DNA from 4 places in the Providencia stuartii genome. Region 1 is predicted to be linked to each of the others. Evidence: predicted binding sites of a transcription regulator. Region 1 holds the regulator's gene; each other region holds the start of a gene.
The links. Region 1 encodes CRP, which controls carbon source genes, mostly activating them, when cyclic AMP is high. Its sites were predicted from a motif close to ATGTGANNNNNNTCACAT; they were not measured.

Region 1 (7,862 bases):
CAGTTAAATATCCAAGCGGCAACATTAGAAGGGGATAGTTTCCACCGTTATACGCGTCCAGAAATGGATATGGCGATTCGCAAAGCAAGAGAACAAGGCCGCCACATCAGCTATTTTGGTCCCGAAGCGAATGATTTTTCATTGTTAGAACAGACCTTATTAGATTACAGCTTACAGGGTGGAGGTCAATCACGTAAATACCTTCATACCTATGATGAAGCTGTACCCTATGGGCTTCAGCCTGGCACATTCACACCGTGGGAACCCTTACCTGCAAATAGTGATGTTTTATTCTATGAAGGCTTGCATGGCGGTGTCGTCACGCCTGAAAACGATGTCGCACAGTACGTCGATTTATTAGTGGGTGTGGTTCCAATCGTTAACCTTGAATGGATCCAAAAATTGATCCGCGATACAACAGAACGGGGGCATTCACGAGAAGCCGTCATGGATTCCGTCGTACGTTCAATGGGTGACTATATTAATTATATTACCCCTCAATTTTCACGTACCCATATTAATTTCCAACGTGTACCGACTGTCGATACATCCAATCCATTTTCCGCTAAAGCGATTCCTTCACAAGATGAAAGTTTCATTGTCATTCGTTTTAGGGGGCTAGAACAGATCGACTTCCCTTATTTATTGGCGATGTTAAATGGTTCTTTTATATCCGCAATGAACACTATCGTTGTACCAGGTGGAAAATTAGGATTAGCGATGGAGTTAATCATGACACCGTTGGTCGAAAAACTCATAAAAAGAAAACATGATTAATAATAAATGATGCTTATTATTATTTAAAATAAGCATCATAAATTAAAAAATTTATATAATTAATAAATAAATTATTGGTTTTTGATTTCAAAACTGTGGGTAACAGTGACGGCTTTTTCTAACATTAATGAGACCGAGCAATATTTTTCAGCAGAAAGCTGAACAGCGCGTTCAACCGTTTTTTCCGTTAAATCCGTTCCCGTTACAATAAAGTGCAAATTAATATGGGTAAAATAACGAGGTGCTTCATCCCTACGCTGTGACGTTAATTTAACTTCACAACCCCTCACGTCATTACGGCCTTTTTGTAAAATAGAAACAACATCAACAGCACTACAACCGCCCGCAGCCATCAAGACCATTTCCATTGGGCTAGGCGCTTTATCACCGGAATTACCGTCCATCATAACTTGATGACCTGAAGCCGATTCGCCTAAAAAAGAGAGCCCTTCAACCCATTTAACTCTTGCTTCCATATTTTATTCCCCTAGGAAAAAGTTTATCTAAAAGATTACATTGTTACATAAACCCTTTCAATCAAATAGGCGCTTTATGATGCTGAATCGATAAAAACAAGACTTTCTGAGTTTAATATGTTACAAACAAAGTTCCACCTGATAGGGTTAAGATCAAAACTCAAGGTTTCAATTGATTATATTATAGTGTTGGTATTAACTTGCTCTATAATGCGAATTAATATGCTAAGCTAGTGACTTTAAAAAACCAGCTATTCTGGTGACGATTAACCGAATGGCTGTATTAACATACAGAGGATAACGCTAATGGTTCTCGGCAAGCCACAAACAGACCCTACTCTTGAATGGTTTTTGTCACACTGCCATATTCATAAATATCCATCCAAGAGCACTCTGATCCATCAGGGTGAAAAAGCAGAAACCCTTTACTATATCGTTAAAGGCTCAGTGGCTGTTTTAATCAAAGATGAAGAAGGCAAAGAAATGATCCTCTCCTATTTAAATCAGGGAGACTTCATTGGTGAACTAGGGTTATTTGAAGAAGGGCAAGAACGTTCAGCTTGGGTCAGAGCAAAAAGTGCCTGCGAAGTCGCTGAAATTTCTTATAAAAAATTTCGTCAGCTTATTCAGGTTAACCCTGATATCCTTATGCGCCTTTCCGCGCAAATGGCAAGCCGCCTACAAACCACATCAGAAAAAGTCGGTAATCTGGCTTTCCTTGATGTCACAGGCCGTATTGCTCAAACGCTACTTAATTTAGCGAAACAACCCGATGCGATGACGCATCCAGATGGAATGCAAATTAAGATCACACGCCAAGAGATTGGCCAAATTGTCGGTTGTTCCCGCGAAACGGTTGGTCGCATCTTAAAAATGCTAGAAGACCAAAACCTTATCTCCGCGCATGGTAAAACTATCGTGGTGTACGGTACTCGATAAACCTATAATTCGTCTGACCTCAATTGCATAATGGCTTTATATCTTTGATATAGAGCCATTTTCCTTCGATATCACCACAAAACCAGCAAATAGCATAAGTATCGTTATTTTATATTATTCATATCCACTAAAAAATAAAATCTAGAATAATTAATATACTATTATTTAAAGGTTTTATTAAAATGAAAACAAGTCAACATCACCCATCCGTAAAATATATCAACCAAACAGTAGCGGCTCATGCAGAGATGCTCAAACGTGGCAATCTGACAACTGAAACAATCGCTGAATCATGTCGTATAAAAAGAAATAATCTAGAAGCAAAGTATAAGTTTCTTAACGAAATACATAGCACTAAGCCAACCTCAATCACCTTATCGACACCCGTAAAATACGATGATAACGCATGTCAGATACAGCAAACTAAAATCGATGCGGCAATCAATACCGCCAATATTCTCAATAAGAGCCAGCTCCCTTCTTTACCCTCATTATCGTTACCCTTTTCCTATTCATTAAAACCAAGCATGTCAAAAAATACGATTAAAACAAATGAGCGTCATATCTGTGATAACCAATCAACCTCCCCATTAAATGTGAAGAGACCGACGTCTGAATGTCATCTTCAACAAAAACTTGAGCAGTTGAAATCTAAATGTCATCACGTGTTAGATAAATTAGAGGCTAATCGCTATTCTGCTGAATCTCTAAAAGATCGCTCAATGCTCTACCTGAAAAAATCAGAACTCAATGCAAGCCTTATTGGTACAAACTATTCAGAACTGGATTTAGTTTGGTATATGGATAAAAAAGAACAAACTCAATCCGAGAAAGACACCATTATTAAACACTTCACTCAACCGAAACCAATTTCATATCAAAAAGGAAGTCGTATTCCCCTCAAAATAGCCACCACGACTAAGGAACTCAATCCACCGAAAAAGGAACAGTCAATTCATCAGACCGCTCATGTCATCTCTTCTCATTCTCAAGGCACTGGACGCGTCATTATAAATGGGCAAGTTAAAAGAGGTCTGACTGAAATAGCATTATCCCTTTGCGTTTCTGAGACTCACAACAAGGCTGATCCCCAACAAATACAAAATAAGGGAAACCGCATTAATCACACAAAAAATATAAGCACGCAAAGTTCTCGTAAAATAAAAAAAACGATTACTCCAAATAATGCTCAAAATGCTCCTGTTATTATTCGAAAAACATTTGCGACATTAGAGGATCAGCAGGCGTCAGTGGAAAGGTTATACAAAAAAAGATAATGATCTAATCTACTCATCAATGGTTAAAAACTCAAAGAGGTTAATACCTCTTTGAGTAAAAGACATTTATTTATTTTTTAATACGTTTTCAATCACTGTTTCTAATTTTTTCATACCACTATTAATTTCTTCCTCAGAAATAATTAATGATGGAGTAAAGCGTAATACATTTGGCCCAGCATTGAGCATCATTAATCCCTCAATGGCACACGCCTGTAAAATCTCTTTCGAACGATGATTGAGTTGGTTTTTCAATTCTGCACCAATTAATAACCCTTTCCCTCTGATCTCAGCAAAAATATCATATTTTTCATTGAGCTTATTCAAGTGGGAAACAAATAGCTCATGTCGCTTGATGACACCATCCAACACTTTTGGTGTATTGATAATATCAAACGCCGCATTACCGACAGCACAAGCTAACGGATTTCCACCATAAGTCGTACCGTGTGTACCAAGCCCCATTTCTTGCGCTATTTCATGGGTGGTCAGCATCGCACTAATAGGAAAACCGCCACCAAGAGCTTTCGCAGTGGTCAGAATATCGGGTGCCACACCATAATCCATATAAGAGAATAACTTACCAGTACGCCCCATACCACTTTGCACTTCATCAAAGACCAATAGAGCCTTATTATCATCGCATAACTGACGTACGCCTTGTATAAACGCTTGCGTTGCAGCAGTGACGCCCCCTTCCCCTTGTACAGGTTCCAATACGACCGCACATGTATTTTCATCAATGACCGCTTTGACCGCATCAAGGTCATTAAATGGCACATGAATAATATCAGCGGGTTTTGGTCCAAAGCCATCCGCATATTTGGCTTGCCCTCCAACTGATACGGTAAAAAAGGTACGACCATGAAAGGCTTGCTTAAAAGCGATGATCTTCGTTTTATATGGATTGTATTTAGTGATAGCGTAATGACGCGCTAATTTAAATGCGGCTTCATTGGCTTCAGCACCAGAATTTGCAAAAAAGACACGTTCAGCAAAAGTGGCTTCAATTAGCTTTTGAGCCAATCTTAGCGCAGGCTCATTGGTAAAAATATTACTCACATGCCACAGCTTTTCGCTCTGTTCACGAACTGCATCAACTAAAGCAGGATGGCAATGACCGAGTGCTAACACCGCAATCCCACCAGCAAAGTCGATATACTCTTTACCTTGCTGGTCCCAAACTCGGCTACCTTCCCCACGAACAGGAATGAATTCTGCCGGAGAATAAATAGGTAACATCACCTCATCATAGGTCTGCCGATTTACTGCTTGTTGTTCTTTCATACCCCTCACCTGCTTTTGCTTAGTGCTTAAGTGAAAATATAAGCAATAAATATGAATAAAAAATCACAAAAGAGCAATAGCTAAGCGAGTGATGAAGTGAATTTTATTTTTTTGTTGAAATAAGCAACGTCTAGTATTTTAGAAAATTATTCAGTAGATCATGACCTTGCTCACTCAAAATACTTTCTGGGTGAAACTGAACACCTTCGATTGGTAGGGTTTTATGACGTATTCCCATAATTTCATCCACATCACCGTTATTCAGTGACCATGCGGACACATCAAAAGATGCTGGCAATGTTTCCGCGGCAATGACGAGGGAATGATAACGAGTTACTGTAAGCGGCCTATTTAACCCTTTAAAAACCCCTTGATGATTATGATGAATAGCAGAAGTCTTGCCGTGCATCACTTCTCTTGCTTTCACAACCGTGGCTCCAAAGGCTTGACCGATCGCTTGATGACCAAGGCAAATCCCTAAAATTGGAATTTTACCTGCAAAATATTTAATGGCTTCAAGAGAGATCCCTGCCTCATCAGGCGTGCAAGGTCCTGGTGAGATCACTAGGTGTGTAGGCGCTAATAATTCTATCTCTTCGATAGAAATTTCATCATTACGTTTAACGAGTACTTCTGCGCCTAATTCGCAAAAGTATTGATATAAGTTATAAGTAAATGAATCGTAATTATCAATAAGTAAAAGCATAGTAGCCTATCCGACTGATTTTTATCATTATATATTATATCCCCAGCATAGTTTACTACCATTAGCAATCAGAATACGAGCTAAAAAGCAGTGAAAAATAATAAGGGGCGGGTATCATAACACAGCCGAGGCAGGAAAATAGCCTATTTAAATCAAGTAATCCAATTTATCTAAACCATTTTCCATATAAAAATCATGGGATTATATTTACATACTGATAACAAATTATTCTTAATTAATAAAATAATAATTCTTAACTCTACAAGCATTCATTCGATTAAACGATTTCAGCTTTAGGGTATGACATCACATACCCTAAATCAGTTTATCGCTGAAAAACCAACTTACCCTGCACAAAAGTAGCCTGTATTTCTCCTGCGGTATCACAGAGTGTTAAATTCGCTTGCTTACCAGGCGCGATGGAACCCAAACGGTCAGCAATCCCTAACGCTTTTGCCGGATATAAACTGCCATGTAGCCATGCTTGTGCGAAAGATATATTGCAAGCTTGCTGTAGCGTGCTCACTCCCCGTTCTAAGGTCAAGGTACTCCCCGCGAGACTACCGCTTTCTGTTCGAACGACACCATTTTTCATCTGAACCGTCATTTCACCGAGAGAGTATTCACCATCTGGCATGCCGGCCGCACGCATTGCATCTGTAATCAACAACAAACGTTCTCCACAACAGCGGTAAACCACGTTGATTGCAGCTGGATGCACATGGTGACCATCACAGATTAATTCCACCTGACATTGGTCGTGAGTTAATGCAGCACCAACCATACCCGGCTCACGGTGGTGTAGACCATTCATTCCGTTGTAGCAATGGACAACCCCATCCGCACCTTGATTTAACCCTTGTTGCGTTAATGCATAATCTGCACTTGAATGACCAATCATGACACGCACTCCTTGTGACTTTAACCAAGGTATTAGCTCAAGTGACGTTGGATGCTCAGGGGCTAGCGCCACACATTTTAAACTACCTTCTGCAACCGCTATCCATCGCTGTAATAACGCTTTTTCCGGTTGATGTAATAAATGTTGTGGATGAGCCCCTTTATGTTGTGCCGTAAAAAATGGCCCTTCAAGATAGCTCCCTAAAATTTCGGCACCATCCACACCTTGTTTTTGGCTGTTTTTAACTTGAACCAATGCTCGTTCAATAGCGTTATGATGAGCAGTGACTGTTGTTGCCAAAAACGCACCAACACCTTTTGATGCTAAGAAACGAGAGATATTATTGAGTGATTCATGGGTCGCATCCATCACATCAGCACCCGCGCTTCCGTGAATATGGGTATCAATAAGTGCAGGTAATAATGTGAATGGCGACGGCTGTTCCGCAGACTGCGTATTCGGGATCACACGCTGGATACCCCCATGATCATCCAATATGACTAAAACATTATCCGCCCACCCCGAAGGCAATAATGCCCTACGAACATATATCTGCTTATTTGATTTAATCATCTTACATCCTATCAATGCCTCTTGTATGTATAAGTGAGTGCCACTTACATCATACCGGCACTCCCACAAATCGTAATTTTACTTTCAACAACTTTGCGCATGGCCTCTTTACCCGGTGTGATATATTTGCGAGGGTCGTTAGCATCTGGATGCTCGGCAAAATGCGCTTTGACAGCATCAGCAAAAGCAATTTTTAAATCTGTTGCCACGTTGACTTTACACACACCAAGCGAAATAGCCCGTTTAATCATGTTTTCAGGGATCCCTGAAGCCCCATGTAATACCAGAGGAATATCAACCTGCTGCTTAATCGCTGCTAGGCGCTCAAAATCAAGGTGAGGTTCGCCATGGTACAAACCATGCGCTGACCCTATCGCGACGGCTAAGGAATCAATGCCTGTCCGCGTGATATACTCTTTTGCTGCCATCGGATCAGTATAGAAGCTATCTTTACTGTCGACGACCAAATCATCTTCTTGCCCACCTAATCGTCCTAGCTCAGCTTCAACGCTAACATCATAGTTTTGACAATACTTCACCACTTTCTTGACCGTTTCGATGTTTTGCTCAAAAGCAAAGTGAGAACCATCAATCATCACAGAACGAATGCCTGCTCTGACTTTATGGCAAATATCGTCATACTCTTCATGATGATCAAGATGCAACGCAATAGGTAGACGGTTCACCCGTGCCGCTTCACGACAAATTGAGACCATGTATTCCAAACCCGCATAAGTAAAAGTGCTTGGTGTACCGGCAAGAATAACGGGGGATGACATCGCTGCTGCCGTTTCAACAACAACTTGAACCGTTTCTAGGTTATGGACATTAAAAGCCGGTACCGCATAACCACGGTATTGTGCTTTTTTCAGCATTTCACGGTTAGAAATTAAATACATATACTCTCCTTAAATGCCATCATCATT
Region 2 (7,862 bases), 250 kb from region 1:
TACCACAATCAATGCCAATATAAAGTGGATCTTCAGGGTGTTCATAACTCACAAAAATATTGCCTGGATGCATATCCGCATGGAAGAAACTGTCACGAAAAACTTGGGTAAAGAAGACTTTGACGCCTCTTTCAGCCAAGATTTTCATATTCGTTCCCTGAGCTTTTAAAGCCGAGATATCCGACACTGGGATTCCGTAGATGCGCTCCATGACCATCACATTTTCACGGCAATAATCCGCATAAACTTCAGGCACATACAACATAGAGCTATTTTCAAAGTTACGACGCAGCTGGATAGCATTGGCTGATTCACGTAAAAGGTTCAGCTCATCGATTAACGTTTTTTCGTATTCACGCACGACTTCTTTAGGGCGTAAACGACGGCCGTCTGGTAACAAAGGCACCCAATTAGCGATGCGGTACATGAGTTTCACATCAGCTTTAATCACTGGCAAGATATCAGGACGAATGACTTTTAAAACAACCTCTTTGCCATTTTCTTTCAGCTTGGCAGTATGGACTTGAGCGATTGACGCTGAGGCGAGGGCTTTTTCATCAAAATCATCAAACCATTGTTCTAATGGCCCACCTAATGATTCTTCAATGTAGCGACGCGCCAATTTACCGTCAAAACTAGCGACTTTATCTTGTAGTAAAGAGAGTTGATCAGCAATTGTTGGAGGGAAAAGGTCTCGGCGAGTCGATAACATCTGACCAAATTTAATCCATACCGGCCCCAACTCTTGTAACGCTAAACGTAATCGCTCACCCACTTCTTTTTCTGGATGTTGATTCTTGATCCAAAAGAAACCAAAGCGACCAATCCGAAGGGGTAACGTGAGTTTAACTTTTGGGATTAATTCATCTAAACCATATGAGAGGAATACCCGAATAATAAAGTAAAGGCGTTTTATTTCACCGGGCGTCATTATGCTCCTCCAGCTGGCGTAACCGCATTTCTAGCTGATTTAAGGACTCAGCAACCTGCTCAACTTCATCACTAAAATAAGCCAGTTCTAGCGGATTTGGCGCCATTTTCCATTCTTCAAGCAATGTATCTTTTAGGTACGTTTTTTGTCGACATGCTAGATGTGAAACAAGTTTACTTCCCTTTTGAACGATTTGGCTAATCCCTTGCGCGGCAACATCGCCGAGATAAGGTGACAGATAATGGGCGGGGTCCCAAATGGCCATATCTAACAGCGACGACCAATGCTGAACAACCTGCATATCACCTTCAATAACAATTTCACCACTATTAATTAGCTGTGATAATTGCTGTTTATCCTTTAGTTTAATCAACGTAAACAGGGATGTTTTGATTGTACAATCAGCAGGTTCACACCATTGGCTTAACACATCAACATGGTTATCAGTAAAAATCAGCGTCAACGTTTGATTGAGCTCTTTTAAGTCGACCGACATGACTTTACCCGCTAAGCGTGCTCTAGCGGGTTTTAAGACCGATTCTTTAAATAACATATGATTCATACATGTTTCCATGAATGCCGTCATTAAAGAATATAATACGGTATTTTGGCTTTCTGACTGTGCTGACGTGGCTTCCATCTTAGAATTTAAACCCTTTATGCAATGCGACGATACCACCTGTCATATTGGTATAAGTAACCTGTTCAAAACCTGCATTTTCCATCATGGATTTCAGTGTTTCTTGGTCAGGATGCATACGAATAGATTCAGCGAGATAACGGTAGCTCTCAGGATCACCAACGACTGCTTGCCCAATACGTGGCAAAACATGGAATGAATACGCATCATAAGCTTTATTCAGTGGCTCAATAACAGGTTTAGAGAATTCAAGAACAAGCAAACGTCCACCTGGCTTTAACACTCGAAACATTGAGCGCAACGCTTTATCTTTGTCTGTAACATTACGCAGACCAAAAGAGATAGTGATACAATCAAAATAATTATCTGGGAACGGCAACTCCTCAGCATTAGCTTGAACATAGCTAACATTACCAACGATACCAAGGTCACGTAACTTTTCACGCCCCATTTTTAACATGGAATCATTGATATCAGCGAGAATCACTTCGCCTTTTTCACCGACAAGGCGAGAAAATTTAGCGGTTAAATCGCCGGTTCCACCCGCCAGATCTAGAACGCGTTGATTACGACGCACACCACTGGCTTCTATCGTAAAACGTTTCCAGACACGATGAATGCCAAACGACATTAAATCATTCATCAAATCATATTTTGATGCTACAGAATGAAAAACATTTGCTACTAGGCCAACTTTATCTTCTTTGCCTACTGTACGGAAACCAAAATCAATAGTTTCTTTTGTTGGTTCTGTCATTTCTATTATGCCTGTTTATAATTCAAACTTTTGTAGGAAGTGTAACAGCCTTTGAGGTAAAACCCTATCAAGAAGTCTAAGATTCCGCACAATATGGCTTATCTGACTTTTCAACTAATTGAGCGGAGATTGGCTGCTTTACCTCTACTCCCATTTCTTTAAAGCTTTCTGCTTGGCTAATCAAATTTCCTCGGCCTTCTGCTAGCCTTTTCATTGCTGATTGGTAAGCCTGATCTGCTTTATCTAAGCTGGCGCCTAAAAGCTGCATATCCTCGACAAAAAGGCGCAACTTATCATACATTTTCGCTGCTTTTGTCGCAATTTCTTGCGCATTTTGTCCTTGTCGTTCGTACCGCCATAAGTTATTGATTGTTCTCACTGCAACCAATAAGGTAGAAGGACACACTAACATGATATTCTGTTTTATCCCTTCATCAAGTAACTCAGGCGATTCTTTTAAAGCTAACAAATACGCAGGTTCAATCGGAATGAACATCAAGACATAATCAAGGGAGCGTATTCCTGGTAATTGGTGATAATCTTTACGGCTTAAACCACGCATATGATTACGAATTGAAGCGACATGATTTTTGAGTGCATAGGCTTGTTCTTCAGGATCTTCACTATTGAAATAGTTTTCATAGGCGACTAATGACATTTTAGCATCAACAATGACGTCCTTGCCTTCAGGTAGGCGAATAATCACATCGGGTTGATAACGGCTATTGTAGCTTGTGTTTATACTCACCTGTGTCTCAAACTCACTACCTTGACGTAAGCCAGAAGCTTCAAGGATACGAGTCAAAATCGTTTCTCCCCAATTCCCTTGAATTTTATTATCACCTTTGAGAGCACGCGTTAAATTAACGGCTTCTTTCGTCATTTGATTGTTTAACTGTTGTAATTGACGAATTTCATAAGCCAAGGTGTGCCGTTCTTTAGCCTCTTCCCCAAAACTTTGTTGAACTTGCTGGCGGAAACCTTCAAGTTGCTCACGAAATGGTGACAGCATGGCGATTAAGCTTTTCTGTTGCTGCTCTGACACTCGTCGTTCACTTTGTTCGAAAATACGGTTTGCCAAATTTTCAAATTGTGTAGTCAGCCGCTGCTCACTATTTTGCAATAGCCTTTGTTTTTCTTCGTTAGCTAATTGATTTTGTTCAAAACGTGTGGTGATTTCCCGTAGTTCAGCTTCCTGCTCACGGTTAATGTCTCGCAATGTACGCAGCTCTTGATCAAGACGCTCATACTCCATTTTCCATTCAGAAAGATGGATGTTTTTTTCATCGCTTGCCGCAAGCTGACGGTTAACTTGTTGGAGTTCTTGTTCTTTTTGGCTCAATTTTTGTGCAATAGAAAACCAGACAGCCAAACCGCCAATTAAAATACCACCGAGGGCACCAATAACCCCATATAGTAGAGAGGTATCCACTGTTAAATCCTTACATTACGTGATCCAATGTAAAGTAATCGGATACTGTATATCTGTCCAGAAGTAATTTGAAGTAAGCCATAAATTGCGAACAGCTTCGCAGCTTATCCCATCCAATGAGCCAACCAACGTAGGCCAAAAGCGCCTGGCGCTAATATACCGAATGCCCATATCATCGCAGAAACAATATTCGCGATCTGAAAGTAACGTTTCGGCATTTTACAAATGCCTGCAACTAAAGGCACTACGGCTCTAAATGGTCCAAAGAAACGTCCTAAAAATACGCTCCAGATCCCCCAACGATTAAAGAAGTGCTGCCCGCGATCTATCATCTGTGGTTTACGAGAAATAGGCCACATTTTACGAACATTGTCTTTGTAGTGAAAACCAAACCAGTAAGAAAGCCAATCACCAAAAAACGCGCCTAATGTCGCGGCAAGCCATACAGGCCAAAATGTGATACCGCTTTCTCCGATTAAAGCCCCTAAGCCAAGTAAAATGACGGTCGCAGGTAACAGTAAGGATAAAAATGCTAAAGATTCACCAAAAGCGAGAAAGAAAATGATTGGTAGTGCCCATATTTCATGTTCACGGGTAAACTCAGTCACCGCATGGACTATTTCATTTAGTGTCACCGTCATTTCTCCCTTAATGATAACTTGGTGAGTACATTAACGAATATGTAATAAACCAATATTAAACTAACTATTCGATAAAATAGCTTTGCAGCACGCTGCGACCAGACTTATCCAAACCAAAATCCGTCTCTAACCACTTATCAATGCTGCCATAATGATTATTTATACTATTTATCGCTGTCAGTAAAAACTCTTCGCGTACTGAATAGACATATTCAAACTTCTTCACTGCGCTTTCGCTCATTCTCTGGGCGTGTTCTTCCAGTAAATGCTTGCGATATGGGGCCAACGTTTCGTTTGTTAGCAAGTAATCTTCCATGACGGTGTCTAAATCAGCGCCAAGTGCAAATAGTACTAAAGCTGAACCAACGCCGGTACGATCTTTACCAACGGCACAGTGCTGAACGATACCGCCTTTTTCTGGCTGCTTTAGCATATTCACCAGTTGATGATAAGCTGGATTATTTAGCGGCAGCAGTTCGTAAAGACGGTTCATGAAAATTTTAGGATCAAATTTTTCAAGGAGTTCAGGGGTTAATTTATCAAGATCAGCACTCACCTCTTTAGCCATAGGGTTTGCGGGTGCATTAACATAATGAGCGCCATCCCAAACAATATCTGGTTTTGATTTAATTTCAGCAACATCGCGATAATCTAATATCTGATAGAGATTTTGATCTTGTAAAATGATCAAATCCTCTTCAGTTAAATGGTTGAGAGCCCCTGAGCGAAACAATAAACCTGACTTAATTTTATTACCATTCGCTAATTTTTTCCCACCAAGGTCACGGAAATTAACGCCGCCTTTAAGAGGCAATACTGAAGGGTGCAAATAAGGTGTTTTGGTCATCATCTTCTTACCTATAATGTTGATTGTTCTCAAAACCATAACAGATTATGCCTCGAAAAAAATCAGAAAAAATACCTGCAATTAAGCAGGCATTAATAAAATGAGCGATAAAGATGAAAATAAACCAAGAGAGAAAGTGAACTGGGCTCGTCTACTGTTTATTCACAACCGAGTGAAAGCGTAAGTAAACGAGCCAGTAATGACGTAATTAAAGTAGGCGACGAGCAGCCTCAACCACAATACTCAACACATTACCTTCTGTTTTCTTCAGCAAGGCTTCATTAGGGATTTCTTGTTGGGTACGGTTAACAATCACACCAGCGACCATACCAGCCCGTAAACCTTGGCTTGAACACATAGTCAATAATGTTGCAGATTCCATTTCATAATTCATGACACCCATATCTTGCCATTCTTTCATTGAACCTCTGAAATGGCGCATCACACGGCCTGTATAGGTATCGTAGCGTTCTTGTCCTGGATAGAAGGTATCAGAGGAAGCCGTCACCCCCACATGGACGGTCGCCCCCGCTTCTTTTGCTGCATCATAGAGAGCATTTGTACATGTAAAGTCAGCAACCGCAGGGTATTCAAGAGGTGCAAAGTGCTGGCTCGCGCCATCCAGTCTTACCGCGCCTGTCGTCACCAAAACATCACCTACATTGATGTTTTCTTGGATAGCACCTGTTGTACCAATACGTAAGAAAGTACGGATCCCTAACTGTGCTAATTCTTCTACAGCAATCGAGGTAGAAGGACCACCGATACCTGTAGAACACACAATCACGGCTTTACCATCAAGCTCACCACGCCAAGAGGTGAACTCACGCAGAGAAGCGAGATGTACTGGGTTATCCATCAAACGTGCGATTTTCTCAACGCGATTCGGGTCACCGGGAACAATAGCAACAGTAGCACCCTGCAAGTCACTCTTTTTTAAGCCTAAGTGGAATACGTCAGACATATCAAACTCCTTTACACAATGGCATCATTGAATTTATACGTTAAGAGTAATATAGCGGTAAACCCCAAACAGTTTAGTGACATTAATCACCTTTAATGAAAATCGATATGTTTATGTTGCAAAATAAAGTGATTCAAGTCACACAAAACAAGCGGGTAGACCTAAGTATCCGATCAGTATAGACGATACCGAGAGGAGCACTGAAACAACACTTATAAAATTTGATTAGCTATGATGAGAAGTATTGATTGTTGTTAATGATATACAGCAAAGCCCCTATTTATACCTATAAATGCTAATCCAAGGCTGATTCATCGCATATTTTGCGTGACGCCTTGGTTGATATTGAAGGTGGACATGCCTTAGCACAAGATATCTTCATTGCCCCCGCTCGAGAATAAAAAAGCGCCATTCATGATTTGAATGGCGCTTTGAATTATTGGCAGAATAAAAGAGCGTTGGCTATCAGAGAACTACATCAAGGATTAGAACGCCCACCAGACCGATTGCCCAAGCTATCGTTGTTGGGATAGACCAGACCATCATCTGCTGTTTAACGTCCTTAATACCCATCATTCTATTCACAACCCAGTAAAGGCTGTCGTTAAAATATCCGAAGAATAATGACCCCATAGTTGCTGCTTGAGCAGCGACAAGTAGATTAATATCCGGAATTTGGCTAATGATTGGCGCAGATATTGAAGCTGCCGTGATCATCGCGACGGTGCCTGAGCCCTGAATTAAACGTACTAAGGTTGCGATAATAAATGGGATGAGCACAGGCGTGATCGGTAAGCTCGCCACATGCTCGGCTAAAATATTCCCCGTCCCACTATCACGTAGCACTGCGCCTAATGCACCGCCAGCACCTGTTACCAATAAAATGATACCCGCTGACTGTAAGCCTTCTTCCATACGGTCGATGACTTCTTCCTTTGTCGCTTTTGGCATCAATGTATAAACCGAGATTAACACACTGATCGATAAAGCGATTATAGGTGCCCCAAGGAATTGGAAGGTTTGGAAGTACCAATTATCATCCATACCTTGGAAAGTGTCAGTTTTCAGCAATAACCCATTAACTGCGTTAATAAAAATCAGCAAGATCGGCGTGACGATAGGCAATACAGATAAGAACAGGCTTGGTAACGGTTTATTTGCCTTTTCTTCCATATAACGATCGTGGATTTCTTTTAAATCGGCATTGTTGCTGTCATCAGGCATGAACTCAGGGTATTTAACCGCTAGCCATTTTGCGTAAAAAACAATACCAATCACGCAAGGCACCGCAAGGGTCATCCCCGTTAATATCATGGCACCAATATCAACACCAAAAATGCCTGCAACCCCCAAAGGACCTGGCGTTGGCGGTACAGTATGGTGTGTGACCACCAGACCACCCGCTAATGTAACACCTAGGGTTAACAAACTGCGCTTACCGTTCTTTGCTAACGCTTTCGCCAACGGATAAAGAATAACGAATGCCGAATCAACAAAAATAGGGATACTGACGATATAACCTGTAATAGCCAGCGCCCATTCTTCACGCTTTTTTCCTAACCAACGAATAAAACTATAAGCTATCTGTTCAGCAGCACCAGAAACTTCTAGCACCCTTCCCATCATTACCCCGAGACCGATAACAATACC
Region 3 (7,862 bases), 410 kb from region 1:
TTACCATCACGTTTTTTACGGATAATTTCTTGTGCCAGAAACACGGTATGCTCCTTAATTCAAACAGAATCTAGGTAATCGCTTAATCACACTATTATTAATAGTTACTGCTTGATTTTTTAGTCTCAAAACCAAGTGTATTCAACAGATTAGCTAATAAACTTGATGCGCCAAAACGGAAATGGCGAGCATCGACCCAGTCTTTACCTAAAATTCTATCTGCTAATGCTAAATATTGAGCAGCTTCTTCAGCAGTACGAACGCCACCCGCCGGTTTAAAACCAACGGTTTTCGCTACGCCCATATCATGGATCACTTGCATCATGATTTCAGCACTTTCAAGAGTGGCATTCACCGGTACTTTACCTGTGGAGGTTTTAATAAAGTCCGCACCCGCTTTAATTGAGATTTCAGAAGCTTTGCGAATCAGTGCAGGATCTTTTAATTCGCCGGTTTCAATAATCACTTTCAGAAGGACATTGGCTGCCGCGCAAGCATCTTTGCACGCTTTCACTAAATCAAAACCAATTTTTTCATTACCAGCCATCAACGCTCGATAAGGGAAAACCACATCAACTTCATCTGCACCATAAGCAATAGCAGCACGTGTTTCCGCCAACGCTATCTCGATGTCATCATTTCCATGCGGGAAGTTAGTGACTGTTGCGATACGCACTTCGGGCGTACCTTGCTCACGCAGTGCTTTACGTGCAACAGGAATAAAACGAGGGTAGATACAGATAGCCGCAGTTTGGCCTGCTGGGCTTTTTGCTTGATGACACAACGCGATCACTTTTTCATCGGTATCGTCATCATTGAGGGTGGTTAAATCCATCAGATTCAGCGCGCGTTGCGCAGCAGCAGTTAAATCAGTCATAAAAAACTCTCCAACGTTGTGAATTCTGTCAGAACAACACGTTCTTTGTTGGCGAGCGGGCTTGGTTCCTTAAAGATGCTACTCGAAAACCCGAATGTAGCAGCTGAATTCCTTCTCACCGCACAATACCCTAGAGCACATTCACTCTGAGAACTAGCAGTCCATAGCAGCTAATTTATCGCTATTTGACCATGGAACTCGGCTATTTTGTGTGCTACAAATCACATTAATTGCCTGAACGTTACATTGTTAAATACAAATATGTGAACAATATCGCAATTATACGCTATTTAGTCTCAGTTTTATTCTCTCAAATGGCTTTTTTATGTCTTTTTTAGCCTTCCAATGCCATCAATACACTTGATTAAGCGTAGTTCAAAATTGACGGTATGAAATAAAAAGAAGAAAGAATATAACTGAAAATAATGAAAGAGAAAGGGCATTTGCCCTTCCTCAAAAAACGAGAGATTAAATTATTGCAAGTGTTAAGAAGAAGCCCGCAATAGTCGCACTCATTAAGTTAGAGAGCGTACCCGCCAGAACAGCTTTCATTCCTAAACGGGCGACATCACTACGACGATTTGGTGCCATACCACCTAAACCACCAAGTAAAATAGCCACCGAAGATAAGTTAGCAAAACCACACAGTGCAAATGAAATGATCGCTTTAGTATGATCGGAAAGTACCTGTTTGCCTGCCGCAAGAACATCTGCATCCGGTTTCATGTATTCACCGAAATTCATAAAGGCAACAAATTCGTTAACAACCACTTTTTGACCAATAAACGAACCGGCAACTGTTGCTTCACTCCATGGCACACCAATCAAATAAGCTATCGGCGCAAATACCCATCCCAGAATTAATTCCAAAGAAAGTTGTGGATAATGGAACAAGCCACCAACACCGCCTAAAATACCGTTAATTAGAGCGATCAAGGCGATAAATGCCAATAACATTGCACCTACGTTCAAGGCCAATTGCATCCCCGAAGCAGCACCTGAAGCAGCTGCATCGATCAGGTTTGCTGGGCGCTCATCTTCAGCAACCAACTCTGTCGCATTAACGTTATCACGCACTTCCTCAGTTTCGGGTACAAGCAATTTAGCGAACAGTAATCCTCCCGGAGCCGCCATAAACGATGCAGCAATCAAGTATTCCATTGGAACACCCATTTGCGCATAACCGGCCAATACAGAGCCTGCTACAGAAGCCAAACCACCACACATAACCGCAAATAATTCGGAATTGGTCATGGTCGAGATATAAGGACGTACAACTAATGGTGCCTCTGTCTGCCCAACAAAGATATTCGCTGTAGCAGATAAAGATTCCGTTCTGGAGGTACCAAGCACTTTTTGCAAGCCGCCACCCAATACTTTGATGACTAGTTGCATAATACCGAGGTAATAAAGAACCGCGATCAATGAAGAGAAGAACACAATGATTGGCAGAACACGTAAAGCGAAAACAAATCCACCACCGCCAAACAGTTCAAACATTTTGTCGGAAACAAGGCCGCCAAAAATAAAATTCATGCCATCTTGGCCGTAACTAATAACTTTAGAAACGCCATCTGACATCCCTTGTAATACGCGACGACCTGCTGGTACATAAAGTACAAATGCACCGATAGCGATCTGTATAAGAAAAGCCCCGCCAACAGTACGGAGTTTAATCGCTCGACGATTGCTGGAGAATAGTACGGCAATACCAATCAGTACTGCCATCCCAACCAGACTCATAATGAGTTGCATGGAAGTATCCCTGTTCACTTAATGCTAGATTGATGTAGAAAGGAAACTGGTAAGTTCCCTTGACTCTTTGTGCGATGATTATACCTAGTCCCTTCCAAGAACCCGCAATCTTCGTCACAAATACATAGTGTAATAAGTAACAAAAATTCAATTCTTGTGATTAAAATCACATTTAGTTATCGACATAATCTGAAAAGCACAAAAAGAGAGAATAATGAGGTGAAAAAATGCAGGGAATAAGCTAGCCAGATAAAATTTACCTCTCATAAAAACAGTGAATGCATCTGGCTTTTATTTGAACAGATTAAATAATGATAGGCTATTTATGTAAAGTTGCTGCGCAATTTCATCGGGACTTTCGTGGCGTAGTTCACATAACGACTGAAAAATCTGTTGAATACGCTCAGGACGATTTGGCTCACCTTGAAAGCCAGACACAGGCATATCTGGGGCATCGGTTTCAAATACCAATGAGGTTAGGGGTAATTTGGCGATCGCTTGACGTGTTTTATTTGCTCTTTCATAAGTAATGGTACCGCCAACACCAATGAAATAGCCTAATTTAATAAATGCTTGAGCTTGTGATAGGCTGCCTGCAAAACCATGAATAACACCGCATGCAGGTACAGGGTAGCGACGTAACAATGCAGCCAGCGGGTCATGACTTTTACGCGAATGTAAGATGACTGGCAGATCAAACTGCTTAGCTAATTTTAGTTGGGCGATTAACACTTGCTGCTGTAAATCAAACAACGGTTCTTGCATATAGAGATCAAGACCAATCTCGCCAATAGCAACACACTTAGCGTGATTCTGTTGTAAATAACCTATCATTGTCTCCATATGTTGTTCTTGGAAGAGATTCAAGTACAGAGGATGAAAGCCAATAGCCGCATGCAGCTGTGAGTATCGCTGAGCTAAATGCCAAACTCGCTCAAAATTATCAACACTGACCGCCGGAATAATAATATCCGTAACCCCTGCCTTTTCCGCTAAGCAGAGGCTTTCATCAATCGCACCAACAAAAGGTGGAAAATCAAAGTGGCAATGGGTATCAATAAATCGGTTAGTCATTTTTTTTATTCAGCGGTTGCTCCGACTCCTCGTTTGCAGCCATCATGGCTCCCGTCATCATCGCCTGTGCCGTATCCGTTGCCTTTTTGGCTTTACGTTGAGCAACTAACTCAACATCATGTTTAGCATCAAAGATCGCTTCCGCGTAATCTTCTGCAATCTGTATTTCTTCATGGGCGGCGCTTTCAAAGCTAAAGCGATTTAATCCATTGTTATTCATTGTAAAACAATGGCCTAATGCAGCAATAAAGTAGCGCCCACAGCGACGCCCTAAATGATAGTCCTGATTAAGCGCTGACAACCGGCTCCCTAATGCACTACTTTTTAGTGGCGTGGAAGGATAGATTTCAAAAATCTGTAAGTCTCCCGGTGGGTTTTCAATAAACTCCTGTGTCCGGCGATAGCTTTTTAGATGAACTTTTAGCATAGCAGCCATTCGCTGTAAGCCATATTTTTCACCCTCCAGCCAACGCGTCATTCTCTTCACCCATTCGGGGGTAAAATACATCTGAGAAGGAACAGTACGGATCACCACAATCGTATCAGCGCCACGACGGTATGCTTCTTCAACAGGGATCGCCGCACTAATCCCTCCATCATGATAGAGAGTGCCTTCAAATTCGACGCCCATCCGATAAAAGCCCGGAATAGCACTAGAAGCACGAATGATATCTAACCATGTATCAGCGTTAGGTTTCAAAAATTCGGCTTCAAAGTCATCACTACGGCTGGCTCCCATATAGAATTCGCGCCCCGCTTCCATCAATTCAATCCCAGATTTGATCTGTAATGGTAGCTCTTTCGAGGTGCTTTCAACCAGCCAATCTAAATCAATAAGATGACCACCTCGAATAAAACGTAAGGGATTAAAAAAGAGTGGGCTTGTTGTATAACGGGTAATAACCCGCCGAGCGTAGCCATATTGACCACAAATATACGCAGAAAGGTTTTGCGCCCCTGCCGAAGTACCAATCATGATATCAAATGGATTAAAGCCTGTTTTTAAGAACTCATCCAATACACCTGCGGTGAAAATACCACGTTGACCGCCTCCCTCACAAATAAGGGCAGTCTTACCTTTATTGAGTTCATCGTAAAAAGCTAAAGGTTCAATGCTGCCAAGTGTCACTGATACATGTTTTCCCATATATGTCTCCTGACAGATCCTCTCTGCATCCCAATACTGCAATACACTTCGGCACTATCGCTAATTAAATCAATTTATACTTATCAATAATACAAAAACTGAACCTCACCAAGAGATCCAGTTTTCGACTATTAGCGAATAATGTTAGCGGATTAATGAACTCAATAGACGACTATTTGAGTGATTTACGCCAATTATATATCCATTAATTTGCTACGACTAAACCGTTTTGTACCGATTTTACACCATTAACCCTTGATACGACTTGTACAACCTTATCAATCTGGTCAGCGGATTTGACAAAACCAGAAAGGTAAACAACCCCTTTGACGGTTTTCACTGAAATAGAATTACTGTCTATGCCACTGGTTGTCAGTAGCTTACTTTTGACCTGAGCAGTGATAGAGGAGTCATCCATGTAGTTATCGGCACTATTCACACCACTAGAAATCGCTTCACTGGTGTCTTTTCCTGCTATATCAGCCGTTTTCACCGCGCTATCCCACGTTTCAGAGGCCTGCTCTTTTAATGGAGAGTTTGCTGATGAACTACATGCAAACAGAGCACCACTTAATCCAATGACAATGAAAGAACGTAACAGTGCTAAATTTTTCATCGGAACCTTCCTTATCGACTCTACTGCGATTTTAAATATTGAAATAAAAGCATTATCGTCAAATATGGCAGACAAGCCATTAAATCAATTAACGACACTTATATTACAATTGATAACTATAGACTATGGGAAAAACACCTTTAAATAAAGTAGATAAACGTAAAAGACAGAGCAATCTGCAATATTTAGATAAAAAAACAGGAGAGTATTCGAAAATAGATGCTTAGTTTGGGAAAACCCACTACAAAAAAAGGCATTTTCGTAGTGGGCTGAGCGATTAGGAAAAATTAATGCTCGCGAGTTTTACGGAATTTTACATCTGGGTAGCGTTCGCTGGTCAGATTGAGGTTTACCATTGTGGGTGCGATATAAGAAAGGTTATCGCCGCCATCAAGTGCGAGGTTTTGCTCATTCTTACGCTTAAATTCCTCAAATTTCTTCGCATCATCACACTCGACCCAACGCGCTGTTGATACGTTGACCGCCTCATAGATAGCTTCAACGTTGTATTCGCTTTTTAAGCGTGCAACAACAACGTCAAACTGCAACACACCGACAGCCCCAACGATTAAATCGTTATTGGTTAGCGGACGGAAAACCTGAACAGCACCTTCTTCAGATAGCTGGACTAAGCCTTTTAGCAGCTGTTTTTGCTTTAATGGATCACGCAGACGAATGCGACGGAATAATTCAGGTGCAAAGTTTGGAATACCGGTAAATTTCAGATCTTCACCTTGTGTAAAAGTATCACCAATTTGAATCGTTCCATGATTATGCAAACCAATAATGTCACCTGCATAAGCGTTTTCAACATGTGAACGATCACCCGCCATAAAGGTCAATGCATCCGAAATGACGACATCTTTTTTAATGCGTACCTGACGCAACTTCATGCCTTTTTCATAAGTACCTGAAACAATACGCATGAAAGCCACGCGGTCACGATGTTTTGGATCCATATTCGCCTGAATTTTGAAGACGAAACCTGTAAATTTCTCTTCGGTCGCTTCAACTTTACGCACATCTGTTTGACGAGGCTGAGGGGCTGGCGCCCATTGCACTAAGCCATCAAGCATATGGTCAACACCAAAGTTACCCAATGCAGTACCAAAGAAGACTGGGGTTAACTCACCCTCCAAGAAAGCCTCATGATCAAATTCATGAGAAGCCCCTTTTACCAGCTCTAACTCATCACGTAATTGAGCCGCCAGCTCATCACCGACCACTTTATCTAATTCAGGATTATCTAGCCCTTTAATAATACGGACTTCTTGGATGGTATGGCCCTGACCTGTTTGATATAAGATGGTTTCATCACGTAAGAGGTGATAAACGCCTTTAAATAATTTACCGCAACCAATAGGCCATGTGATTGGACAACACGCGATATTCAGTTCATTTTCAACTTCATCCATCAATTCCATTGGATCGCGAATATCACGGTCAAGTTTATTCATAAAAGTCAGGATAGGTGTATCACGTAGACGCGTCACTTCCATCAATTTACGTGTTCTATCCTCAACCCCTTTACCTGAATCAATGACCATCAAGCAGCAGTCAACCGCCGTCAATGTACGGTAGGTATCTTCAGAGAAGTCTTCATGGCCTGGCGTATCCAGTAAGTTAACTAAACAATCATGATAAGGAAATTGCATCACCGACGTTGTAATCGAAATACCACGTTGCTTTTCCATTTCCATCCAGTCTGACTTGGCGTGTTGGTTTGAGCCACGACCTTTTACCGTCCCTGCACGCTGGATAGCTTGTCCAAACAGTAATACTTTTTCAGTAATGGTGGTTTTACCTGCGTCAGGGTGGGAGATGATAGCAAAGGTCCTTCGCTTATTGATTTCATTGAGAAAATCTTGGTTTGCCATGTATAAATTCTTTTAGTTTGTACACGGATTTGTACACACTTTTGGAAGTACTCTCTTTTCAGTTCTTCGCTTGTCAAATCCGTCGTGTTAATCGTAATTGGCCGCTATTTTCGCTGATCTTGACTTTATAAACAATCAATGGTTATCTAATCGGCTATCATTTACTCTCAGCGTGCGCCAATGCTCAGTTGTAGCTGTTTGCAATCGTTGCTTCTTCAGCTCATGAACAGCTGTGGCTAAACCACAAATTCCTTCGCTACCAGAAATCGATGATAGCTTGTCGTACTACACCGATGATGGTGCAGTTGCCGTTGATCGGTATTGCAGGGTATTGCGGGTTCAAAGGTTTTAGGTACTTCTGTTCACCATCAATAACTAACTGCTTAAAGGTTGCTTCTTTCGAATCATCCAAACGCGCAACAACCAATGAACCTGAAGAATAAGGTAACTCAGGATCAACAACGATCACTGCCCCCTCAGGTATGGATTTTTTTCCGCTTGGATTTTCCATACTGT
Region 4 (7,862 bases), 1.8 Mb from region 1:
TACCCTGCTTTTATTTGATCTAATGTATTTCGATAAATTTCAGCTTGTTTTTCATCTTCCATTGATGCAATTTCACGCTCCATTTTAATTAAAATTTTACCTGCATCTGCTTGACCAATTGCTTTTAACATATGAGCCAGCAGATTTTTAATACAAGTCACTTCTGCCGCGAGTTCATTAACATCAGGCTGAGTAGGAAAATGTGTTTTCATCAAAAAGCGTCCTTTTAAGAAAGATAAATTTGCTAATATTCTATCATAGAAAGTTTATCCAATGTGCCATCAATGAATGGCTTAATATGAATTATTCAAATTAAGAAGAGATAATTTACGTCATCGCGCTGTACGAAAATTTAAGGAGTGCCAATTATGTTAACGATAGAAGAAAAACAGTGGCTAGCAGAACAGTTTCCAATATTCGTACAACCAAGACCAGAACAAAGTCATAAAGGCACTTTTGGAACGCTAAATATTATAGGTGGCTGTGTTGGTATGACGGGAGCTTGTGTATTGGCAGGGGTCGCTGCGCTTAAAAGCGGTTGTGGTAAAGTCATCATTGGGTTGAATCAGCAGCCACAGGCATTACACTTAGTGGAACAGGCTCCTGAGTTGATGTTACGCCAAGCGAGTCATGTTATGGATGGTGAAACCCCAACGGCTTGGGTCATAGGGTGTGGCTTAGGGACTGCTCACGAGGCGAAAATGTTGCTAGACGGTTCTTTACGTCTTATAGCGCAAAATCAGCGCGTTTTAATCGATGCTGACGGTCTCAATCTATTGGCACAACGCCCTGAAGCTGTAAAACTCTCGTCAGAAACAGTCATCACACCACACCCTAAAGAAGCGTCTAAACTACTACAAACAACGGTCGCACAAATCCAATTAGATAGGCATTTTTCTGCGCAACAGCTCAGTCAACGATTCGGTTGTTGGGTGGTGTTGAAAGGACACCATACGATCATTGCAGCTCCGGATAATCAAACATGGTGTAATGAAACGGGGAACAGTGGTTTAGCGACAGCAGGTAGCGGTGATGTATTATCAGGAATTATTGGTAGCTTACTGGCACAAAAGCTGCCAATAGAACAAGCCGTACGGGCAGGCGTTTGGTTACATGGTAAAGCCGCAGATGTATTGGTACAAAAAGGTATCGGTCCTATTGGCCTAACCGCTCACGAAATTATTGATGAGGCTAGAACGATAAGAAATAGAGCCATTATTTATTGATGGTTTGATATTGAGCGGCTTTAACTGCGGTGAAAAAATGTGATACAATTCACACAAAATCGATTGCTTCTTATTATGTCAGCGAAGCAATATCAAATTTCAGCTAACTCATGACTTCTGGTTTTTAACCAATCACTTTGTGATTGGGGGATGAGTATTTGCTGATACCAACAAAGGCGTAAGCAAGACAATGACACAGGTTTCTAGAAAAACAGCTTGGATCCGAGTTGTGGCACTAGCAGTCGCCGCATTTGTTTTCAATACTACAGAATTTGTTCCCGTCGCATTATTGAGTGACATAGCTGCAAGTTTTGATATGACAGTTGCGCATACAGGGCTAATGATCACTATTTATGCTTGGGTAGTCGCAATAATGTCATTACCCTTGATGCTACTAACCAGTAAGATAGAACGCCGCAAGTTATTAGCATTACTGTTTATTGTGTTTGTGCTTAGCCATATTCTTTCCGGTTTTGCTTGGAATTTCGATGTATTAATCATTGCTCGGGTTGGTATCGCTCTATCACATGCGGTGTTTTGGTCAATTACCGCGTCTTTGGCAATCCGTGTCGCACCAGCAGGTAAAAAAGCGCAAGCATTAGGCTTACTTGCAACCGGTACGGCATTAGCGACAGTTTTAGGACTGCCAATTGGCCGTGTGATTGGACAATTATTAGGTTGGCGAGTCACTTTCTTATGTATCGGTGCTATCGCATTGTTGACGATGATTGCGCTAATTCGCTTCTTACCTAGGTTACCAAGCGAACATTCAGGCTCATTAAAAAGTTTACCTGTGATTTTTAAACGTCCTGCATTAGTGGGGTTATTTGCATTAACCGTTATCGTTGTGACGGCACACTTTGCCGCTTACAGCTATATTGAGCCATTTGTTCGTGAAATAGCACAACAAAGTCAGAATTTTGCAACGTTATTGCTTCTTATTTTTGGTGCAGCAGGCATTGTCGGCAGTGTGATATTTAGTCGTTACAGTCATAAATATACATTATCCTTTTTACCAATTGCGATAGCGGTATTAACAATTAGCTTATTATTATTGATGCCAGTGAGTGGCCACGTTAGCTGGCTGGTTCTATTAAGCCTATTCTGGGGAATTGCAATCATGTGTGTAGGCCTAGGTATGCAGGTCAAAGTGATTGATTTAGCGCCTGATGCAACAGATTTAGCGATGGCAATTTACTCTGGGATCTTTAACATTGGCATCGGTGGTGGCGCCTTATTAGGTAATCAAATTATTGTTCATATGGGAATGACGAATATTGGTTATGTAGGGGCCATATTTGGATTGATTTCATTGGTGTGGTGCATTTTTATTTTTAGGCGTTATAAAGGCTCATTTAACGAACAGCTGCAAGCATCCACTGCGTTACACTAAATTTCCGACGAAAAAGTGAAAAAGCCATAATAGAATTATTTCTATTGTGGCTTTTTTTATGTGAGGGTGCGTTACAGGGATCGCGAACTATGCTAAATTCGCTACTATTTTAATAAGTTCAAAGAGTAAGGATGAGCGGATGAAAGGGCTAGGTTTTTTATTGATGTCTATTATCGCAGAGGTGATAGCAACAACGACATTAAAAGCATCCGATGGTTTTAGTCGTTTTTGGCCGTCCTTGATTGTGGTGATTGGCTATGCCGTTTCTTTTTGGGGGCTATCACAGGTTGTTAAGTTAATACCTTTAGGGATCGCATATGCCATTTGGTCGGGTTTAGGTATCGTATTGGTGTCTATCGCGGCGATATTTATTTATCAGCAGAAGCTCGATTTACCAGCAATTATTGGTATGCTATTAATTATCGTTGGTGTGTTGGTCATTAATCTGTTTTCTAAAAGCAGTGTTCACTGATTCAGGAAGCAGAAATCATCATAAGCGGAGTATAGAATGAATAGAAAAATCAGTAACCTGCTTAATTCTACTTTTGTTAAAGGTTTACTAGGTAGCACAATACTTATTTTAGCGGGGTGTTCTAGCTCAGATTCGATGAATACAGTGCAAGTCGATCGCTCGGCATCCCAATATGCACAACAAGTGGTTAATTTAGGACCTAAAGCCCAAGAAGCCTGTGTTTCAGCGGGTGGACTACCTTCACTTAACTTAGAACTGGATGGTGCTCAGACGGCGGTGTGTCAATTTGCCAATGGGAAGCGTTGTGCTGCCGATGTCATATTGACGGGTAGCTGTATTTAATAAAATTATTCAGTAGAACCCATCATTAACAGGTGGGTTTATGGTTTGTATTGCAGTTTCAATAAATATTGGCTTCTTTTTATGTTGCATAACCCGCCTGATATCAAACCCAGTATTCAACAGATTTCCATCATACTTTTGGGTTTTAAACTGGGGCAGATGTTTATTCAAACGTTGGCGATACAGATAAAAAAGTGAAGAAGCGATTCAAAAACGTAGCTTGTCAGGAGATAAAATGACCCCCGATAGTGTTTATCGGGAGCCTTAACCGTAAAATAATCAATATCCTTAATTGATGACGGTTTCGATATTATGCTTTTTTGTGTGAAGGGAAAAATTGGCTGATTGTGACGATAATAGCAACTAGCAGGTAAGCGCCATAAACACCAATTAGCCATTGTGGCATATCTAGCCCTAAGAAATCCCACTGTTTAACAGCACAGTCACCAGTTGCTTCGAAAATAGCTGGCGCCCATTCATTCAATGGTAACCATTCAGGGAAATTGACAAAAAAGTCACATGATGCGAACGGGGATGGATAGAGTTGTAGCATAGTGTGTTCCCATGCAAGCTCTAAGCCACGCCATGCCGCGTAAATCCAAATAATGATAGCGACCCAACGTAAAATCACATTACGTGGCGCAATAGCCCCGACTAAGCCCGCAATCATAATCCCAAACAATGCAACGCGCTCATAGATACACATAACACAGGGTTGTAGCTTCATAATGTGTTGAAAATAGAGCGCAGCGCATTCCAACATAAACGCAATAAAGGCCATTAACAGCCAAGCGCCTCGTCCTTGCGAGCAGTAGTTAAAGAATCTGAACATACTTTACTTCCCTAAATTAATGATGCGCACATTTTGCCCCTATCGACACAACAAAAAAAGATGTTAGAGAGTATTTATGTGATTTTAGATAAGGATTTACCTAATATTACAAATCAAACCACTCTAGCAGGTATTTCAGAGCAATGGTGACGGGATATCAATGAGAAGAATGATAAAGGCCACCCATAATGTGTCATCTGCGTGGCCTTTATGCGTTTCGGTGATGACGAAACTAAGGTAGGCTAATCCAGCCTAAGCTTTCTAGCCAATGTGTCATTGGTATCAGCCAAAACTCGACGCCTAATAAACCAACGACTGTCATTACAATGGTGTAAGGTAAGGCCATCCATACCATGCGCCCATAGGAAAGACGGATCAGTGGCGATAGTGCCGAAGTGAGTAGAAACAGAAAAGCTGCTTGCCCATTCGGTGTCGCAACAGAAGGGAGGTTAGTACCTGTATTGATAGCGACGGCCAATAACTCGTATTGATGATGGGAGATTAAGCCTTCATTGGCGGCTTTTAATGCTTCCGTAATGTATACCGTACCGACGAACACGTTATCTGAAACAGCAGAAAGTAAACCATTGAACAGATAAAACAGTGATAGTTGCGATGATTCAGATGACTGTAAAACAAACTGAATAAAGGGGGTAAACAGTTGTTGGTCAATGATGACAGCAACAATAGAGAAAAAGACTGTGAGTAAGGCAGTAAAGGGTAATGCTTCCTCAAAGGCTTTACCTAACGCGTGCTCTTCTGTAATACCACAAAATGCAGTTGCCAAAACGATGACAGATAAGCCTATAAGCCCGACCTCCGCGAGGTGGAAAGCAAGGGCGACGATCAGCCAAATACCAATCAAACCTTGGACTATGAGCTGCGCTTTTTCTTTTTGGGTGCGTTTAGCACTATTCTTTTTGTCATTATTAGTCAGCACTTGGCGAACCGGCTCCGGTAACTCAGCACCATAGCCAAATAATTTAAATTTTTCGACTAAAAAGCAAACCATGAGTCCACAGGCAAAGACTGGTAGGGTAACCGGTGCCATTCGTAAGAAGAAGGTCACGAAATCCCAATCTGCATGTTTAGCGATGATAAGGTTTTGTGGCTCCCCAACCATCGTCATCACGCCACCTAAAGCAGTACCGATACCGGCATGCATCATTAGGCTGCGTAAGAAAGCCCTAAATTGTTCAAGGGTTTGCTTTTTCTCTGCGGTATCAATGAAGCTATCGTTTTGTATATCAGTATGACTATGCTGACTAGATGCATATTGATGATAAATAGAGTAAAAGCCAACCGAAACACTAATGACAACCGCAATCACCGTCAGCGCATCTAAAAAAGCAGATAAGAATGCGCTAGCTAAGCAAAAGGCCAAGGACAATGTGCGTTTAGAGCGCACATTCAGTAACAGTTTGGTGAAGACAAACAGCAATAGCTGCTTCATAAAATAGATACCAGCGACCATAAAGATCAGCAGCAGTATGACTTCCAAATTGTTACTGATCTCATGAGAGATCTGTTTAGGCGTTGTCATGCCAATAAGGACCGCTTCGATAGCCAGAAGGCCCCCAGGCTGTAGCGGATAACATTTGAGTGCCATTGCCAAGGTGAAGATAAACTCGATGACGAGTAGCCACCCGGCGATGAACGGGTTAACGAAATAAAATACCAGTGGATTGATAACCAGAAATATTATTATTGCGAGCTTATACCAATCAGGTGAGTTCCCTAGAAAATTTTTCAAAAAAGCTCTTTTTAAACTAAAATCCATTATGTGCAGTTTTCCTCTTACTGGGTGTATTGTACAGTAAATTCACATACTACTCTTATCTTTCACATAAATTAAGTCTAATCAGTAATAGATAATATATTAATTATATGAGGGTCTTATGATTGGTTTCATTGTTTATGTGTGGTCTAACTATCTCAATTTACGACAATCTGGTATGATTTCTACAATAATCCGTCTGAAAATGTTTGGAATAATAAAAATATGGTCATAAAAGCTCAAAGTCCTGCAGGTTTTGCGGAAGAGTATATTATTGAAAGTATCTGGAATAATCGCTTTCCACCAGGGTCGATTTTGCCTGCAGAACGTGAACTATCGGAGCTGATTGGTGTGACTCGTACAACGCTCCGAGAAGTGTTACAGCGTTTAGCTCGTGATGGTTGGTTGACTATTCAGCATGGTAAGCCAACAAAAGTAAACAATTACTGGGAGACATCGGGTCTAAATATTTTAGAAACCTTGGCTCGACTCGATCATGACCGTGTGCCGCAGCTTATCGATAATTTATTGGCGGTAAGAACGAATATTGCGGCTATTTTTATCCGCACTGCATTTCGTCAAAATCCTGAAAAGTCTCTGGAGGTCTTGTCTGAACGTGAAAAAGTCGAAGACAACTCAGATGCCTTTAGCGCCTTGGACTACAATATTTTCCGAGGATTGGCGTTTGCGTCTGGAAACCCTATTTATGGTTTAATTATCAATGGGTTAAAAGGGCTTTATACCCGCGTTGGGCGTTATTATTTCTCGAATCCAGAAGCGAGACGTCTTGCGCTTAATTTTTATCAGCAGTTAGCCAATTTATGCCGCGAGCAAGCGTATGAACGTATCATGGAATGTGTTAGGAATTATGGTAAAGAGAGTGGGATGATTTGGCACAGTATGCAAGGCAATATGCCTAATGATCTCGCCAATAGCCGATAATTTTAACGGAGCGCACCTCAATTGCCTTCTTTAATCTAACATCTGTTTGTCATCACTAAGGCCAGTTTGGTTTATTTAACCTACTGGCTTTTTTATTTTGTGTCCTAAGTCACTAAATTTTCGTCAATTCTAAAAACTGCGCAATAACAAAGGTATTATTCACACTAAGTAATATGATTAGAGTAATAATCTGTCATGCTGTGGTAAATTAAAATATATTAAAAGTTGTCCTTCCAAAATAAAATCCCAACAAGACAGTGTAAAACTCTAAATTAAACCACGAGCGAGCAACTGTCCAGACCGCAAATAATACATATTTCATTGTTTTTATTGGTTATATTTAATTTTGTAAAATTTCGCCAATAGAATTTAAAACCAAAGTGTAAAGTATTTGTAATGAAATTTGAATTAATTATCTGAATTGTTAAAAATGTTAATCAACCATATTGGAAAATAAATTATAGAATATTATTCTAACTAAAAATATTTCATGCTACATGGCAGGGGGAATAATGAAAGTTTTAGTATTAGGTGCAGGTGTCATCGGTGTTACGACAGCTTGGTATTTAGCACGAGAAGGGCATGAAGTGACTGTGCTAGATAGACAAATGGATGTTGCCGAAGAAACGAGTGCAGGTAATGCAGGGCAAATTTCCCCTGGTTATGCCACTCCATGGGGAGCGCCCGGTATTCCCCTTAAAGCAGTGAAATGGATGTTTGAAAAACACGCCCCTCTCGCAATTCGGCCAGATGGAACATTGTTTCAATTACGTTGGATGTGGCAAATGTTAAAAAATTGCGATATTCAGCATTATGCAATGAATAAAAGCCGTATGGTCAGAATTGCTGAGTATAGCCGTGACTGCATTCGTCAATTA

Region 2: the regulator CRP is predicted to act here: its motif matches at 6,339-6,356, upstream of udp (uridine phosphorylase).
Region 3: the regulator CRP is predicted to act here: its motif matches at 2,787-2,804, upstream of P2E05_RS03255 (NupC/NupG family nucleoside CNT transporter).
Region 4: the regulator CRP is predicted to act here: its motif matches at 1,264-1,281, upstream of P2E05_RS09355 (sugar transporter).

What each region holds. Positions count from the first base shown of each region.
Region 1 is NZ_CP119546.1:343,170-351,031, reverse strand. It holds gene P2E05_RS01520 (phosphoribulokinase) at 1-777, shown strand, start outside; gene P2E05_RS01515 (OsmC family protein) at 849-1,253, opposite strand; gene crp (cAMP-activated global transcriptional regulator CRP) at 1,560-2,192, shown strand; gene P2E05_RS01505 (hypothetical protein) at 2,375-3,469, shown strand; gene P2E05_RS01500 (aspartate aminotransferase family protein) at 3,536-4,756, opposite strand; gene P2E05_RS01495 (aminodeoxychorismate synthase component II) at 4,887-5,462, opposite strand; gene nagA (N-acetylglucosamine-6-phosphate deacetylase) at 5,788-6,936, opposite strand; gene P2E05_RS01485 (tagatose bisphosphate family class II aldolase) at 6,981-7,835, opposite strand; gene agaF (PTS galactosamine/N-acetylgalactosamine transporter subunit IIA) at 7,845-7,862, opposite strand, start outside.
Region 2 is NZ_CP119546.1:592,433-600,294, reverse strand. It holds gene ubiB (ubiquinone biosynthesis regulatory protein kinase UbiB) at 1-931, opposite strand, end outside; gene P2E05_RS02555 (ubiquinone biosynthesis accessory factor UbiJ) at 918-1,571, opposite strand; gene ubiE (bifunctional demethylmenaquinone methyltransferase/2-methoxy-6-polyprenyl-1,4-benzoquinol methylase UbiE) at 1,573-2,328, opposite strand; gene rmuC (DNA recombination protein RmuC) at 2,405-3,760, opposite strand; gene P2E05_RS02540 (DedA family protein) at 3,865-4,395, opposite strand; gene P2E05_RS02535 (tyrosine-protein phosphatase) at 4,466-5,248, opposite strand; gene udp (uridine phosphorylase) at 5,457-6,212, opposite strand; gene P2E05_RS02525 (GntP family permease) at 6,678-7,862, opposite strand, start outside.
Region 3 is NZ_CP119546.1:754,519-762,380, reverse strand. It holds gene deoA (thymidine phosphorylase) at 1-44, opposite strand, end outside; gene deoC (deoxyribose-phosphate aldolase) at 98-877, opposite strand; gene P2E05_RS03255 (NupC/NupG family nucleoside CNT transporter) at 1,346-2,620, opposite strand; gene P2E05_RS03250 (TatD family hydrolase) at 2,924-3,706, opposite strand; gene P2E05_RS03245 (patatin-like phospholipase family protein) at 3,699-4,853, opposite strand; gene P2E05_RS03240 (BON domain-containing protein) at 5,059-5,469, opposite strand; gene prfC (peptide chain release factor 3) at 5,757-7,346, opposite strand; gene P2E05_RS03230 (LexA family protein) at 7,603-7,862, opposite strand, start outside.
Region 4 is NZ_CP119546.1:2,143,158-2,151,019, forward strand. It holds gene P2E05_RS09345 (DUF2594 family protein) at 1-212, opposite strand, end outside; gene P2E05_RS09350 (NAD(P)H-hydrate dehydratase) at 369-1,226, shown strand; gene P2E05_RS09355 (sugar transporter) at 1,417-2,619, shown strand; gene P2E05_RS09360 (SMR family transporter) at 2,759-3,091, shown strand; gene P2E05_RS09365 (DUF333 domain-containing protein) at 3,128-3,433, shown strand; gene dsbB (disulfide bond formation protein DsbB) at 3,744-4,265, opposite strand; gene nhaB (sodium/proton antiporter NhaB) at 4,498-6,045, opposite strand; gene fadR (fatty acid metabolism transcriptional regulator FadR) at 6,268-6,984, shown strand; gene P2E05_RS09385 (D-amino acid dehydrogenase) at 7,497-7,862, shown strand, end outside.